DNA from 4 places in the Bacillus sp. AFS031507 genome. Region 1 is predicted to be linked to each of the others. Evidence: riboswitches for the same ligand, from Rfam matches in the RefSeq annotation. Region 1 holds a riboswitch; each other region holds the start of a gene.
The links. Region 1 has a riboswitch for glycine ahead of gcvT (glycine cleavage system aminomethyltransferase GcvT). Riboswitches for the same ligand answer to the same signal wherever they lie in the genome.
Positions count from the first base shown of each region.

Region 2: it holds a riboswitch for glycine, as region 1 does, so the genes downstream of both, glyA (serine hydroxymethyltransferase) here and gcvT (glycine cleavage system aminomethyltransferase GcvT) in region 1, are expected to answer to the same signal.
Region 3: it holds a riboswitch for glycine, as region 1 does, so the genes downstream of both, COE25_RS21615 (amino acid permease) here and gcvT (glycine cleavage system aminomethyltransferase GcvT) in region 1, are expected to answer to the same signal.
Region 4: it holds a riboswitch for glycine, as region 1 does, so the genes downstream of both, COE25_RS07815 (amino acid permease) here and gcvT (glycine cleavage system aminomethyltransferase GcvT) in region 1, are expected to answer to the same signal.

Region 1 covers NZ_NUOW01000003.1:84,101-88,181, reverse strand. Annotated here, with positions in the region: gene gcvPA (aminomethyl-transferring glycine dehydrogenase subunit GcvPA) at 1-41, opposite strand, end outside; gene gcvT (glycine cleavage system aminomethyltransferase GcvT) at 60-1,166, opposite strand; glycine riboswitch at 1,253-1,332, opposite strand; glycine riboswitch at 1,336-1,423, opposite strand; gene COE25_RS04260 (DEAD/DEAH box helicase) at 1,601-3,289, shown strand; gene COE25_RS04255 (YqhG family protein) at 3,267-4,058, shown strand.
Region 2 covers NZ_NUOW01000025.1:48,847-52,927, reverse strand. Annotated here, with positions in the region: gene gcvT (glycine cleavage system aminomethyltransferase GcvT) at 1-542, opposite strand, end outside; gene sdaAA (L-serine ammonia-lyase, iron-sulfur-dependent, subunit alpha) at 558-1,439, opposite strand; gene COE25_RS21625 (serine dehydratase beta chain) at 1,439-1,951, opposite strand; gene glyA (serine hydroxymethyltransferase) at 1,967-3,217, opposite strand; glycine riboswitch at 3,460-3,562, opposite strand; gene COE25_RS21615 (amino acid permease) at 3,675-4,081, opposite strand, start outside.
Region 3 covers NZ_NUOW01000025.1:44,746-48,826, forward strand. Annotated here, with positions in the region: gene COE25_RS21605 (sensor histidine kinase) at 1-1,520, shown strand, start outside; gene COE25_RS21610 (response regulator transcription factor) at 1,517-2,284, shown strand; glycine riboswitch at 2,675-2,774, shown strand; gene COE25_RS21615 (amino acid permease) at 3,120-4,081, shown strand, end outside.
Region 4 covers NZ_NUOW01000006.1:222,335-226,415, reverse strand. Annotated here, with positions in the region: gene COE25_RS07835 (patatin-like phospholipase family protein) at 1-125, shown strand, start outside; gene COE25_RS07830 (MerR family transcriptional regulator) at 424-978, opposite strand; gene COE25_RS07825 (DUF2935 domain-containing protein) at 1,230-2,027, shown strand; gene COE25_RS07820 (hypothetical protein) at 2,205-2,465, shown strand; glycine riboswitch at 2,737-2,817, shown strand; gene COE25_RS07815 (amino acid permease) at 2,983-4,081, shown strand, end outside.

The DNA.
Region 1 (4,081 bases):
TTCTTATCTTGTTCAGTCATAGGTAAATAGCGATGTTTCATAAACCTAACTCCCTTCTGTTATTTCTTTTCTTTTTTATAAAAAGGTGTTGGAACTACAGTAGCTTTTAAACGTTTGCCGCGAATTTCAACTTCAACTTCGGATTCAATACCCGCAAATTCTGCATTGATTAGGGCAAGACCAATATTCCTCTTTAACGTGGGTGATTGCGTTCCAGTTGTAACCTCACCAATTAACTGATCACCTTTATATACAGGGTAGCCATGACGTGGAATCCCACGATCAATCATTTCGATTCCAACCAATTTTCTTGTTAAGCCCTTTTCTTTTTGTTGGATTAACGCTTGTTTCCCGATAAAGTCATCTTCTTTGTTTAATTTCACAGCGAAGCCAATTCCAGCTTCAAGTGGTGAAATTTCTGGAGATAGTTCTTGACCATAAAGCGCTAAAACTGCTTCAAAGCGAAGTGTGTCGCGTGACCCTAATCCACATGGGATTACTCCATCTTCTTTACCTGCAGTTAAAATGTCTCTCCAAAGGTCCACAACATCTTCTGCATCGCAATACACTTCAAAGCCATCTTCACCAGTATAACCAGTTCTTGATACAAGTGCCTTTTTTCCATTTAGGATTACATCTTGTTGGAATTTGAAAAAGCCAATTTGGCTTAAATCATTATCTCCCGCAAGCTTTTGCAATACTTTTTCCGCAAGTGGTCCCTGGATAGCCAGCTGTGCTGTTTTTTCCGATAAGTTTTCTAAAGAGACATCACCAGTTAAATGGTCTTCAAGCCATTTGTAATCTTTTTCAATATTTGATGCGTTTACTACTAAAAGGTAATGATTGTCTTCAATCTTATATACAAGCAGGTCATCAACAGTACCGCCATTTTCATAACACATGGCTGTGTACTGGGCACCTCCATTTTTTACTTTTGAAATGTCATTAGTCATCATTTTTTGTAAAAATGCTAAGCTATTAGTGCCTTTTACTTCTACTTCACCCATATGGGAAACATCAAATAATCCTGCACAAGAGCGAACAGCTTCATGCTCTTCTTTAATGCTAGAGAATTGGACCGGCAGTGCCCAACCTCCAAAATCAATGGTTTTTCCTCCCCATTCTTTATACACATCAAAAAGTGGAGTTCGTTTTAATTCAGACATTCTTAATCCTCCTTCAATCTTTGGCGCAAATTATTCAATGGATAATGTAAAAAAGGACAGAAACCTCCTATGAAACGTAAGAAGGTCTCTGTCCTTGCACCTGAAAGTTTACCTAAAAAGGCTTTCCCCTTTGGTGGCTGCTTAAAGCTAGCAGCGCTCTCCAGAGCTGCGTCCTACAAGAGTTCTTTTGCCTGAGAGATTCACATTTCTGCTTGCTCCTTCGGCGCTACATAAGTAGTCTCTCCCCTTGTTATCATTCGCATTATAATATTATCCAAATTGGTCATACTAATTATACTTATAAAATAAATTACCTTATTAAAATATTTAAAACATTCAAAGCTATTATTATCCTACCATTAAAATAATACATTGAGCAATAACTTTATTAGAAAAGCATATAGCTGGAAATTGAATAAAAAGGAGCTGGAACCATGTCGATCGAAATTGAATTTGATTCCTCTTGGAAGGATGATTTTTTACATAGAATTGAAAACGATGGTCCATGGGGGAATTGGGAAATTTTTAAACTAGCAATTGGAGTTGAAAAACATCTCGTCATTCCAGATTTCAAAGGTTTATTGGCACCAAGTCATTTACCCAATCTAACCCCACTTCCTCACCAGCTTGAAACAGCTAAACAAGTAATTGAAAATATGAATGGGAAAGCCATCCTTGCCGATGAAGTAGGACTCGGAAAAACGATTGAGGCCGGGCTGATTCTAAAAGAATATATGATTCGCGGATTGGTGAAAAAAGTATTAATTCTTGTCCCTGCATCGTTAGTTACTCAATGGTCGATGGAGTTGAATAGCAAATTTTTCATTCCAGCCATTTCACAAAGGAAAAGCTATGTGTGGGAACAGTGCGATGTTGTCGTTTCGTCAATTGATACGGCTAAACGAAATCCTCATCGAGACATAATTTTTAAGCAGGACTATGACCTTATTATCATTGATGAAGCCCATAAACTTAAAAATAACAAAACAAAAAACTACGAATTTGTCCAAAATCTGAAAAAGAAATTTTGTTTACTATTGACGGCAACACCTATTCAGAACCGTATCGAGGAAATTTTTAATCTGGTTTCATTATTAAAACCAGGACATTTAGGCAGCGAAACGACATTCTTTGAAAAATACAAACGAGATGCACGTTCATTAAATGATGATGAGCATTTAAAAGAATTAGTAAACAAGGTTATGATTCGGAACCGGCGGGCAGATACAGGCATTGAGTGGACGAAAAGGCATGTGGAAACCATTCCAATTGAATGCACTCAAGAGGAGAAAGATCTTTATGAGTCAATTACTGAATTAAAAAATGAGGGGAATTGGGCACAGACAAGTTCATTCTCCGTAATGACATTACAGCGTGAGGCATGCAGCAGTAGAGAAGCAGTTTTTTATACATTAAAAAACATGCTCCAAAAAAAGGAAAATCCAACCCCAGCTTTTGAAGAACAAATTCAGTATTTAATAAAAAAAGTCGAAGCTGTCCAGAAGAATTCAAAAGCGGAAAAAGCATTAGAATTAATTCAAAAAGTAAATGATAAAGTGATTATTTTTACAGAATACCGAGCAACACAAATGTACCTCCAATGGTATTTAAAACAGCATGGAATTTCATCTGTCCCTTTTCGGGGCGGCTTTAAGCGTGGAAAAAAGGACTGGATGAGAGAATTATTCCAAAAGCATGCTCAAGTCCTTATAGCAACTGAAGCGGGCGGTGAAGGAATTAACCTTCAATTTTGTAATCATATAATTAACTTTGATTTGCCATGGAATCCAATGAGGCTCGAACAACGAATTGGTCGTATCCATCGTCTGGGCCAGGAAAAGGATGTCATGATTTATAATTTTGCGATAAAAAATACTGTCGAAGAACATATTTTGAAGCTTCTTTATGAGAAAATACATTTATTTGAAAAAGTAATTGGTGAACTTGACGATATATTAACTAAGTTGGAATTTGGCAATATAGAAGACCATTTAATCGATATTTTTGGACAATCCTCATCCGAAGGCGAAATGCGAATTAAAATGGAAAATTTATCATCAATGATTGAATTTGCTCAGGACATGAAGAAGGGAGATTCCCATGCAGCAACAGGAAATTCATAACTTTTTATTGAACTATTTTCAGGCTAATGACTGTGCAATTGTGGAGAATAGCCAAGGTTATTTAACTGTTCAGTTAACAGTTGAACTTGATAAGGAATTAATGAATCGGCCTTTTTACTGGCACTATTTAGAAAAAACGGGTGGAATTCCAAACCCGATGAAGTTAACATTTATTACGAACCAAGATGCCGCTCCTGAAAATATAAAGGGGGAAATCATTCATTTTGGTTCACCTCGGCTGCATCAAATTTTTACTTCGACGAAAAATTTAGCCAGCTATATCCGACTTTATGAAAATCATCGGAATCAAAACAAGCAAACTCCTTTACTACCATGGCTATGTATGAATGTTAAGATCTCCTTTCAATGTGACCGTAAGCGGGATATTTTCAAATCAATCGGCTTACAACTCATCAACGGAAAAATGGTTGAAGATTTCCATGACAGACTGCTTGAAATACCGTTAACACCAAAAATACCTGATTACTCCTTTACTTTGTCACCTTTAGTGAAACCTCAAAGCGGGATGTTGAGAGTTGAAACCTATCTTACATCCATAATTGAGAAGGATGACCACTCTTGGGCAATAGATGCGCGAGAACGTTGGGATAAAGATTTACGCCTCTTGAATCATTTTTACGAGGATGTTGAAGATGAAAATGAAAACTTTGAAACCGAAAAAATGGCTCTAAAGGAACAGTACGAACCAAAAATCTCCATATCCTTCATCAATGGCGGCCTCTTTTATCTAACTGAAAAAGCAATATAAGGGACAGGGTGTCAGGCACCATG
Region 2 (4,081 bases), on a different contig from region 1:
TTGACATGTTGAGCAAATTTAAATGGACCAATTTCTGATAGATCTGTTTCCGTTAACTTTTGTAAAATACCTTCTGCCTTTGGACCTTGGATGGCAAGCTGTGCAGTGTCATTCGAAATATTTTGGAGCGTCACATCACCTTTTACATGCTGCTTCATCCATTCATAATCTTTCTCAATGTTTGCGGCATTAATGACGAGTAAATATTTTTCATCTGCTAATTTGTACACTAATAAATCATCGACTGTTCCGCCGTCTGGATAGCACATTGCTGTATATTGTGCTTGATCGATACTAAGCTTTGTTACATCGTTAGTGACAAGGTAGTTAATGTAACTCTCTGCATCTTGGCCCTCAACAAGCACTTCACCCATATGTGAGACATCAAAAAGACCTGCTTTTGTTCGAACCGCCTCATGCTCATCTAAAATGCTGGAAAACTGTACTGGCAATGCCCAGCCTCCAAAATCAATGACCTTCGCACCTGATTTTCCATAAATATCAAAAAGTGGTGTTTGCTTTAATACTGTTGCTGTCCCCATTGATAGACCCCCTACTTATGATTTCCGACAAAATAGTCGTTCCTTCACCTGTTTACCTGTTTCTGTCGTTGCTAGACCTCCAAGCGCAGTTTCTCGAAGTGTCCGAGGCATATCTTTTCCGACCCTATACATCGCTTCAATCACTTCATCACACGGAATGCGGCTTTCAATCCCAGCAAGAGACATATCAGCCGCTGAAAATGCGATGGAGGTTCCAATCACATTTCGCTTTATGCAAGGCACTTCAACAAGACCTGCTACTGGATCACAAACTAAACCCAAGAGTGACTTCATGGCAATGGCGGTCGCATTCACTGCTTGCTGTGGCGTGCCCCCTTTTAACTCAACGATTGTTCCTGCGGCCATGGCTGTTGCGGATCCTACCTCTGCCTGGCAGCCTCCAGCCGCCCCTGAAATGAACGAACGGTTTGCAATGACAAACCCAAGCATACTTGCCGTAAACAACCCCATGACTAAATCTTTATAGGGTGTGCCATCATTTTTATGAAGCGAAAACAATACACCAGGCAAAATACCGGCTGCCCCAGCAGTTGGAGTGGCTACAATAACCCCCATCCGTGCATTGCTTTCAGAAGTTGCCAATGAAAAGCTCATTGCATTGCTTACATAACTACCTGACAGAGATTTACCTTGATGTACGTAATCATACATTTTCACGGCATCCCCGCCAGAAATTCCACTCGGTGCGGTTGAGGCATCTTTTATACCGCTATCAACGGCTTCTTTCATTTTGATCAATCGCTCTTCCATCATGCTAATAATGGTTTCTTGGTCTCTTCCTGATTTTTCTGTTTCCATCATCAACATGATTTCACCAATGGTTTTTTGTTCTCTTTCACAAGCTTCAATCAGCTCTTTCATGGACTGTATCTTCATTAAATTGCCTCCATAAGTACTTTCCCTCTTGGTTGATAAGAACTAGCAAGGACTGTAAAGTCATCGCCTGCACTTAAACGAATATCTACCATCTTCTCGTTAATCATAAAGATTTTTGATAAGCCTCCACCAAGTGATGCACCGCCAACCTTTACAACACGATCTTCGTGTTTCACTGTCACGATTGTTGTATTTGGGTGGTCATAGTAGTCACAGATATCTTCAAATTCGAAATTGTACTGCATGCCAACTTCTTTTGCCCACTCCAATGAATGTTTAATGCGTGTATCATCGGTATCCATCCCAAGCAATCCGCCAAGAAGTGCTTTATCTGTTCCATGTCCTTGATAAGTTTCAGCAAAGGAATCATAAAATACAATCTTGACCTCTTGTGGACATTCTCCTAACAGTTCATAAATAAATTTCCCGATAGATACGACACCTGCTGTATGAGAACTCGACGGTCCCACCATAATCGGGCCAATAATGTCAAAACAACTCTGAAATTCCATCCTCATACCCCTTTCTTATACTGTGATTGCCTGTTGAAATAACGGATAGACTCCACAAATTGCTTTGGTTGTTTCTTTTGCTTTCTCAAGTACGGCTTTGTCCCCTTTGCTCTTCAAAACATCAGCGATAACTTGCCCGATTTTCACCATATCATCCTGTTTCATACCTCGTGTCGTTAAAGCCGCTGTTCCCATGCGAATACCGCTCGTAACAAACGGCTTTTCTGGATCAAATGGAATGGTATTTTTATTTACAGTAATGCCTGCTTCTTCTAATAATTTTTCTGCTTCTTTTCCAGTTAAATTCCACGGACGTAAATCTAAAAGGACGATATGATTATCCGTTCCACCAGAAACAAGGGCTGCACCTTCATTTTTTAATGTTTTGCCTAGTGTGTCGGCATTTAGAATGATTTGTTTTGCATATTCCTTAAAGCTTGGCTGCAATGCTTCATTGAATGCAACCGCCTTAGCTGCAATAATATGCATTAACGGGCCGCCTTGAATCCCTGGGAACACCGATTTATTAATGACTTTTATCATCTCTTCATCATTTGTTAAAATAATGCCGCCGCGCGGTCCTCGCAACGTTTTATGCGTAGTGCTCGTTACTACATCTGCGTATGGAACCGGCGATGGATGAAGACCTGCTGCAACAAGTCCCGCAATATGCGCCATATCTACCATGAATTTTGCGCCAACTTGATCAGCAATTTGTCTAAACCGTGCAAAATCAATCGTTCTAGTGTAAGCACTTGTACCTGCAATGATCAATTTCGGTTTTTCTTTTTTCGCGATCGCTTCCAGTTCATCATAATCAATCAATTGAGTATCTTCTCTCACACCATAGGACACTACCTCAAACCATTTTCCTGAAACACTAACAGGACTTCCGTGCGTTAAGTGCCCGCCATGAGAGAGGTTCATCCCCATCACTTTATCACCAGGTTGAAGCAGTGCGAAAAATACAGCAAAATTTGCTTGTGCACCTGAGTGAGGCTGAACATTGGCATATTTAGCACCAAACAGCTGAGTTAGGCGGTCAATCGCTATTTGTTCTGCCACATCGACAAATTCACATCCGCCATAGTAACGCTTCCCTGGATAGCCTTCTGCATATTTGTTCGTCATCACACTTCCCATTGCTTCTAAAACATCTTGGCTTACGAAGTTTTCAGAAGCGATCAACTCCAATGTTTGATGCTGACGATGCTGCTCTTTCCTAATTGCTTCAAAAATAGTTGAATCATTTTGTTGTAAACTCAAACCGTTTCCCCCTTGATTCGTTGTATTAGCTACCTCTATCAGTGTTTAACCTCGGATTTTATCTGTTTATTCCCAAGATAAAATCTGAAGCGAAACCATACTTTTTTGCACGCAAAAAAGGACAGAAAAGGGTAGCACATGGCTTTCTTCTACCCTTCTCTGTCCTTTTACCTGAGAGTTTAAGTTCGATTAAGAACCTTCCCCTTTGGTGGCGTAAACTGTATACGCGCTCTCCAGAGTTGCGTCCAATTGTGGTTCCATCTACCTGAGAGATTTGTTCCAAGGGTCTTTTTGGAACTTGCTCCTTCGGTGGCGTGTAAACTTGCACTCTCCCACAATCATCTTCCGCTTATTTATTTTTATTATTTTCAGAATAATAGTTAATGGAATCTAAGTCAAGCTTTTTTGAAAGCGGAAACATTATTTATTAATAAAAGTCATTTTTTTGGGTTGCCACTTAATTTTCTGCTACTTGTTGTTGATTCTCCTGATCCGCATAATCCGCCTTCTTTGTCAACATCTTATAAATCGCAATCAGCATGATAAACCAAACAGGTGTTACGAACAAGGCAACACGAGTGTCTTCCGCAAGTGCAAGTACGACAAGGACGAACGCTAGGAAGACAAGGATTAAGTAATTGGAAAATGGATAAAGCGGCAATTTAAATTTGTTCACTTTTGCAAGATCTGGTCTGGTTTTGCGGTATTTCAAATGACTGACGACAGTAATACCCCAAATAAAGATGAAACATACTGTAGAAATACTTGTAATCAGCGTAAATACTCCTTCTGGCATTACATAGTTCAACACAACGGCAATTAAAATAACAACAGTGGAAAAGAACAATGCATTGGAAGGTACCT
Region 3 (4,081 bases), on a different contig from region 1:
AATTTATTGAACCAACTCGTAACACCCTTAAAGAAGCAGAATACTCAAGAGCAGATATAACAAATATCACTATACTACTTAATAACAATCAGGTTATTGATACTCTTGGAAATAGAAATTTCTATCCTGCTGCGAAAATGAAAGAGGAATATTGGTATTCGTCAGTCCCACTTAATGGGATGAGTATGTTAGTTATGAGAAAGTTAAAATTAGAAAATAAGGAACAGCCTGTCATTTCACTAGTAAGGAGACTTTATAATCCCCAGACTCTCTTACCTGTAGGCATGCTTATTATTGATATCAATTTCAGAAGAATTGAAGAAATCTCTAACAAGGTAACAATCAGTAAAAATGGCTATTTTTCCATTTTAGATGCGAACGGGCATTATATTTACCATCCTGACTACTTAAAACTCGGGAAAAGGGTTGAATTCAAACAACTTTCAAACCTGAAAACAGAAGGAAGCAGCACGGAAATTTTAGAAAATGAACGGAGAGATTTTGTTACCTATACTTTCTCTCGAAACCTCGGCTGGAGGTTTCTATCGGCAGTCCCATACCGAGATTTGACGGGGGGAATCGTTCAAATTGAAAAAGCCATATCCTTAACCATTCTTGTCTCTTTGATCATTGCCTATTTGATCGGGTTCGGATTCGCCACAAGCATCATTCGGCCCATCCGTCGTCTGCAACATTTTATGAAGGAAGTTGAAATTGGAAAATTAGACGGCAGAGTCCGAGTGGATTCTAATGATGAAATCGGACAACTGACTGCTGGTTTTAATAATACAGTTGAGAAACTATCCAATCTACTTGAAGAAGTATACGTCTCTAAGTTAAAGGAAGCAGAAATGTCACTTAAACAAAAAGAAGTCGAATTAAAAATGCTGCAATCACAAATGAATCCCCACTTTTTATACAATTCTCTTGAAACTATAAGGGGTATGGCATTGGAAGAAAATCAGGAAAATATTGCAACCATGTCTTTCTCACTTGGAAAACTACTTCGGTATAATCTAAATAATCATTCATCTACCGTGAGTTTTAGAGAAGAAGTGAATTTTTGTGAAATGTATCTGCAGATTCAAAAGTTTCGCTTTGAGGACCGTTTTGAGTACATGTTTGATATTCCTCAATGGGTAATGGAACTGGAAATGGTAAAATTTTCCCTCCAGCCGTTGGTTGAGAATTGTTTTGTTCATGGTTTTGGTCCTAATACTAGAAAATTAAAAATTGTGATATCAGCTTTCCGTCATTCTGAATCTTCCGTTGTTATTCGCATTTCCGATACTGGTGAAGGAATAAAGGATCATATTTTAGAAGAAATCAAGAAAAGAATGGACTTAAAAACGGCCACTAGTGATGGGAAAAATATAGGAATCGTAAATGTTCATCAAAGAATTCATTATTTGTTTGGACCCGAGTATGGAATAACCATTCAAAGTGAACAGGGTTCAGGGACTGAGGTATTGATCCATTTACCGATACTAGATCATCATGTGGAGGAGGAGAGAGTATGAAGAAAAATATCTTGTTGGTTGATGATGAGAGATGGGTTCGAACAGCTCTTAAGTGGACGATAAACAAGTTGAAGCTTCCTTTGCAAGTGGTCCACGAATGTGAAAACGGGTTAGAAGCGCTCGACTGGATTAAGCATAATGATGCAGATCTAGTGTTAACGGATATTCGAATGCCGATAATGGACGGGCTTTCGTTAGTAAAAGAATTGAGTCAATTGAAGAAGAAACAGGATGTCATTGTGATCAGTGTTCATGACGAGTTTCAATTTGTTCAACATGCGATTCGAACAGGGGTAACCGATTATCTTCTAAAACCAGTAGAGGAAACCGAGTTAAAAGATTGCCTTGAAAAGTGGCTAGAAATGAAATCAAAAGAAGAGACAAAAAGGAATACTCCAAAAAATGAGGATGAAAATCTTCCTTCCTCAACGATCGAAAAGGTTTTGCAGTATTTAGAAAAAACACCATTAGACCAAATTACACTGAAAGATGCGGCAGAATCTGTCCATATGAATCCTAGTTATCTTAGTCAATTATTCAAACAACAGCTGAACAAAAAGTTTGTCGATTATATTACCGAGCTGCGAATTGAGGAAAGCAAACGTTTGTTACTAAAAACAACCTTACGATTAGCTGAAATTGCTGAGAGAGTTGGATACTCGGATTTAGCTTATTTTAGTAACAACTTTAAGAGGCTTACAGGCTTTTCACCATCAGAGTTTCGAAAATCAGCGCTTGTAAAGGTACCGGAAAAAACTCCATAAAGGTCGACGGGCCAAGATCTAGTTTTTGGCTTTTTTTTTTTGATTGATTTAAGTTTGCGCTTAATTTATATCAATTTTGCGTTCTTATATGTTTTAAAGCTAGGACTTTAGCTATGGGTATATATATCTGAATGTTTTAAATCTTAAAAAATACAAATTCACCTAAAATGATACGTTTATGATTTAACTAGTTTTACACTTTTTTGTAAGTATTTAAATAGGAAATCGGGGGAGAAATAGAATGAAACTATTTTCAAAAAAATCATCAACAAGTGTCTGATAACAATGCCCTCTATATTTCTAAAAAATTATAATAATATTTAAATTCAGAAAATTCATTTGACATCATGCTTTCGATAGATTAGGATTTAATTATATTAATAATTGCGGATGAGTATTGTGGGAGAGACTAAACGCATCGTTTAGCACCGAAGGAGCAAGTCCCAAAAATTGGGCTCAATCTCTCAGGTAAAAGGACCACAATAGGACGCGTCTCTGGAGAGCGCCATGTGCCACCAAAGGAGTTATACTCTCAGGTAAAAGGACAGAGGAAAATGGGGAACGCCTATTTTTCTCTGTCCTTTTTTTTGTGGAGAAAAATAGTAAGAAACAAAAAAGGAGGAGTTAAAGACAAAACTAATAATTGGAGAGGCGCATCATGATTGTCCTGTTGAATATATATTTTTTAGAAAAATGTAAGCGCTTATTTATGCCTAATTGACTAAATAAATATTAAACTTTCATTGGGATCCATTTGCAATTATTGATTTTACATATTATTTAAAGCCATCAAAAAATTGCAAACATCCTTGAAAAGTAGAGAGAGGGAATTCATATGCAGGAACAAACATTGTCAAGAGGATTAAAAAACAGGCACGTTCAACTTATCGCTATTGGCGGGGCTATCGGAACAGGATTATTTCTTGGAGCAGGTAAATCTATTCATTTAGCAGGTCCATCGATTTTATTTGCCTACTTGATTACAGGGGTCATTTGCTTTTTAATCATGCGCGCCCTTGGAGAACTGCTTTTATCCAATTTGAAATACCATTCTTTTGTTGACTTTGTAAGAGACTATTTAGGTAATATGGCAGCATTTATTACAGGCTGGACCTACTGGTTTTGCTGGATTTCAATTGCAATGGCGGATTTAACAGCAGTTGGTCTCTATACTCAGTTTTGGTTTCCAAGTGTACCACAGTGGATGCCAGGATTAATTGCACTAGTCGTTTTGCTCGTTATGAACCTTGCAACCGTAAAGCTTTTTGGCGAAATGGAATTCTGGTTCGCCTTAATTAAAGTTATTGCGATTCTTGCATTAATTGTTGTCGGAATTTTCATGATTATTAAAGGCTTTTCCACAAATTCAGGCGCATCCAGTTTCACGAATCTATGGAGTCACGGCGGCATGTTCCCAAATGGGATAAATGGCTTTATCCTCTCATTCCAGATGGTGGTGTTTGCGTTTGTTGGCATTGAACTTGTAGGACTAACTGCAGGTGAAACAGAAGACCCGGAAAAAGTTATCCCAAAAGCAATCAATAATATCCCTATTCGGGTATTAATTTTCTACATTGGCGCCCTTATTGTCATAATGAGTATTTATCCGTGGAACGCCATCAATCCAGAGAAAAGCCCATTCGTTCAAGTATTCGTGGCGGTTGGTATCGCTGCAGCTGCTGGTATCGTCAATTTTGTCGTTCTAACATCTGCAGCTTCGGCATGTAACAGCGCCATTTTCAGTACAAGCCGGATGGTATACTCACTTGCCAGAGATAAAAATGCACCTGTACCATT
Region 4 (4,081 bases), on a different contig from region 1:
AATTGGCTACGGCTGAAATCGATTTTCTCTATATGTCAGGCTATTCTTCTACAAAAGAATTTTTATCGAAGTGGGATTTTGAACAATATAAGGTTAAAAGAATGCAAAGATTAAAGAATAAGTAGCTGAAAAGGCCTTTTCTCGAACTTTATTTAGAAAATAGATTAAAAGTGAATGTAATCAGGTGCACAATAGCAAGAGCACCTAATAGATTCGTACCGATATAGAGTAGAAGGTCCATTAGTTTCCTCCTCAATTTTTTACACTTCAATACTTAAGTCATTATAAACAAGGTATATTGAAAAAGTTGTCGATATTCCTCGTTTTAAATGAACTGTTAACTTCTTTTAATAAAAGAAAAAAATTTTCATTGTTTGACTTATGTTTGTAAAAAAAGCCATGCTATTCTAAGCACGGCTTTTCTCATTTCCACCATTTCCACCATTTCCTTTGCTCAGCGACTGCGATTTGCTTTCTGGTTTCTTCCTCAATCATTTTACTTCGTTCCTTTTCCAATTGCTCCATACGTTCAACATACTTCAAAATTAGATTAATCTTTTCTTCTAGCTGAGCTTCTCGTACTGCCTTCTCCTTCAAATGTTTGATTAAATCTAAGTTTACTTGCTCCAAATGTTCTATACGATCCAATAGCTCTTTAGTGTTAGTATTTTGCTCAGTATCGCCATCATTAGTTGTCTGTAACGGCACTTCTTCCAAAAGTGTTACCGTTTTATTTTCTTCAGAGATCCATGTCATCACAGCTTCGGCTGAACGTTCCATCGTCATACCCTCTTGCTTACTGAATTCGATTAATTTGCGGAGAGTGATAACATCTTTATCTATATAGGTTCTATGTCCTCTGTTATTACGCTGAACTTGATACCCATGTCCTTCCAAGAGAGTGGCATACTTCCGTAATGTATTGCCATCAATTCCAAGCAATTCCTGTACGTTACTAGGTGAATATATTATCGTCATAACACTACACCTCCAATTTAACACTTCTATAAAACGCTGAGAATTCCTTTTTTTATTAGAATTTTTTCTGAATGAAGTATAGGTAATGAAATATATGGAAGGAAATGGCTATAAAAGTGATGAAGAAAGGAGATTAATAGATTTAATTGAAATTGTTGGAATTTCAAACAGGATGTCATTGGTCATAAGAAGCAAATAAGAAGAATAAACATCAAAATAGTGTGGGGATTTCTTATTGGGGAGGAATAAACATGAATGATGTCCTTGAAAGAACAGCAAGATTTGAACATCGTTTTTGGTTACAAATATTAGGTGATCATTCGCGGTTTATTTATGAAGCTCTTGCACCCGTTCAAAAAGAGGAAATTGAAAAGGCATCATCTTTTATTCGAGTTTTTGACAAGCTTCTGGATCGTGCAAATTCCTCAGATTTAGTGACATTAACAATCGAAGCTGAAACAGAGGTTATAAGATTACGGGAATTTAAAATGGACTTATTAAGAAAACATCTGATTGGGAAAATAAAAATGCACCTTTCGCCAACCTTCATCAATCATATGGTCAATGAATTAGAGGAATACTTAAGAATTTTAATACACCTAAAAGCAGGGGAAGTTCCTCCTGTTTACCATGAACTACATCATCATCTTTTATGGTTATTAGATGCTGCGGGTCATTCAGAGGCAATTTCCTCTAATTTAGATAGTGTTGAAAAGAAACTCATTGAGAAAAGTAATACATTTAGGAAGAACTTTGAAGATTTTTACCTGAAATCAGTTGAACTAGCAGGATATTTAAGAACTAATTTGAACTCGTTCCCTGCTTTGTTAAAATTGAATTCAGACAGCCAGTTAGAAATAAAATTATTTCAAAATTTTCTACATGAAATAGAAGAACTTAGACTAAGTAAGCAAGCATTAGGAACATTCGCCCCCCTAATGGCGGATCATATGTACCGTGAAGAATGTTATTATCTTATGAAATTAGCAGAATCGGCAAATCTTGACTCACCCAATTGTGATCCTGCAAAACCTCGACGTATGGAGTGAGTTCACAAATCTGCCAAATATAATAACTAATAAAAGGTGAGGGGGAGTTTAAGTAAACACCCCATTTTTGCTGTTATGGAGATATTTGGATCATATAAAAAAACTTCCTAATTTTCCAAGAACATTGGACAGGGTTATATCCATATTCTATTGTATCAATACTTGAGGGTGTTCATTATGAGAATCAAAAGGGAAATACAAACCCAACCACAAACCATGATTGGTCAAGCATGGACTGGTAGACATGTGATCTTGCTTCACTGTACAAATAATAATCAATTTATTAATCTTTATAAAAGTTTCCATGCTCCGATTGAGCCTCCACGTCACAATTGTGCTGAAACTTTGTCGCAATTACTAAGTATCGGCTATCGTATAATCGCGATTACGCCCATCTCAGCAAATCATATTCAATATTTTTTGGTACTAGGAGATTAAGGATGCAGAATCAACGATTGCGATATAAATGAACCCAATCCCTTGCAGTGGGTTCATTTTTTGTTTCTCCATAAATCTAGATTCTCTGAAATTAATTATTGACAAAGTGATTGAATACTACTAAAATTAGAAATTATTTAACAATAATTTAGTTTGTGAGATAAGATGTAATGATGCATAACTTTTTTTAGCGGGGGATTTTGAACCATTTGTTCTTCTACATAAATTAAATACTAAGCAAGCTATGATTGCTATGGGTCAAACTATAGCAGGAGCAGCTTCTGGAGAGACCGCAGGAAATATGCGGCGCCGAAGGGTTCACAATCTCAGGCAAAAGGACAGAAGAGTACGAGTTTTATTTGTTATTCTGACAAAAGAGTAATGGATATTATTTGTTATTCTTATGACCGATGAGATTGGAGAAATTCCAATCTCTTTTTTTATGGTGTTTAACTCATTGTTCATATCTTCACATAGTGGACAAAGGAAATTATTACTAAATGAGGGGGCAAAAGAAGTGGCACAACAAGAATTAAAAAGAGATTTAAAAAATCGGCACGTACAACTGATTGCGATTGGAGGTACGATTGGTACAGGTTTATTCCTAGGTTCAGGGAAAGCCATTCAGTTAGCAGGTCCATCTATCATTTTTGCCTACTTAATTGTGGGTATCGCATGTTTTTTTGTAATGAGGGCATTAGGAGAACTTCTTTTATCAAATAAGGGCTATCAATCATTTACGGACTTCGCCGAGGATTATATTGGACCGTGGGCTGGTTATGTAACTGGATGGACCTATTGGTTTTGTTGGATTATGACAGCTATGGCTGATATTATTGCTGTTGGTGTATACGTGCAATATTGGTTCGATATCCCACAATGGATGCCTGCTATAGTCTGTTTAATTCTATTATTGGGACTAAATTTATTAACAGTAAAGCTATTTGGAGAATTAGAGTTTTGGTTTGCTTTAATCAAAGTGATCACCATTCTTGCTTTAATCATCATAGGGGTCATTTTGTTAATTATTGGATTTCAAACAGATTCAGGAACGGTTACAGTAAAAAATCTATGGAGCCATGGTGGTCTTTTCCCAAATGGATTATCAGGTTTCTTACTTTCTTTTCAAATGGTTGTCTTTGCATTTGTAGGTGTTGAATTAGTAGGTGTATCAGCAGCCGAAACATCCAATCCACAAAAAAATATCCCATCTGCAATAAATAAAATACCTTTAAGAATACTGTTTTTCTATGTGGGAGCCCTTATTATCCTTTTATGCATCAATCCATGGACGCAACTGAATGCAGCAAACAGTCCTTTTGTAAAAACGTTTAGTTTAGTTGGTATTCCGATTGCTGCAGGAATTATTAACTTTGTCGTCTTAACATCTGCTGCGTCTGCCTGTAACAGTGGATTGTTTTCAACGAGCCGCATATTATTTAATTTAAGTAATCATCAACAAGGACCCGCGAATTTTGCTAAATTAAATAAAAATCATGTACCGAGTAACGCATTATTTATATCTGCACTTGTTCTATCCGTCGGAGCTCTTTTAAGTAAGCTGATTCCAGAACAAGCCTTTGGTATCGTGACAACGATTAGTGCGATTTGTTTTA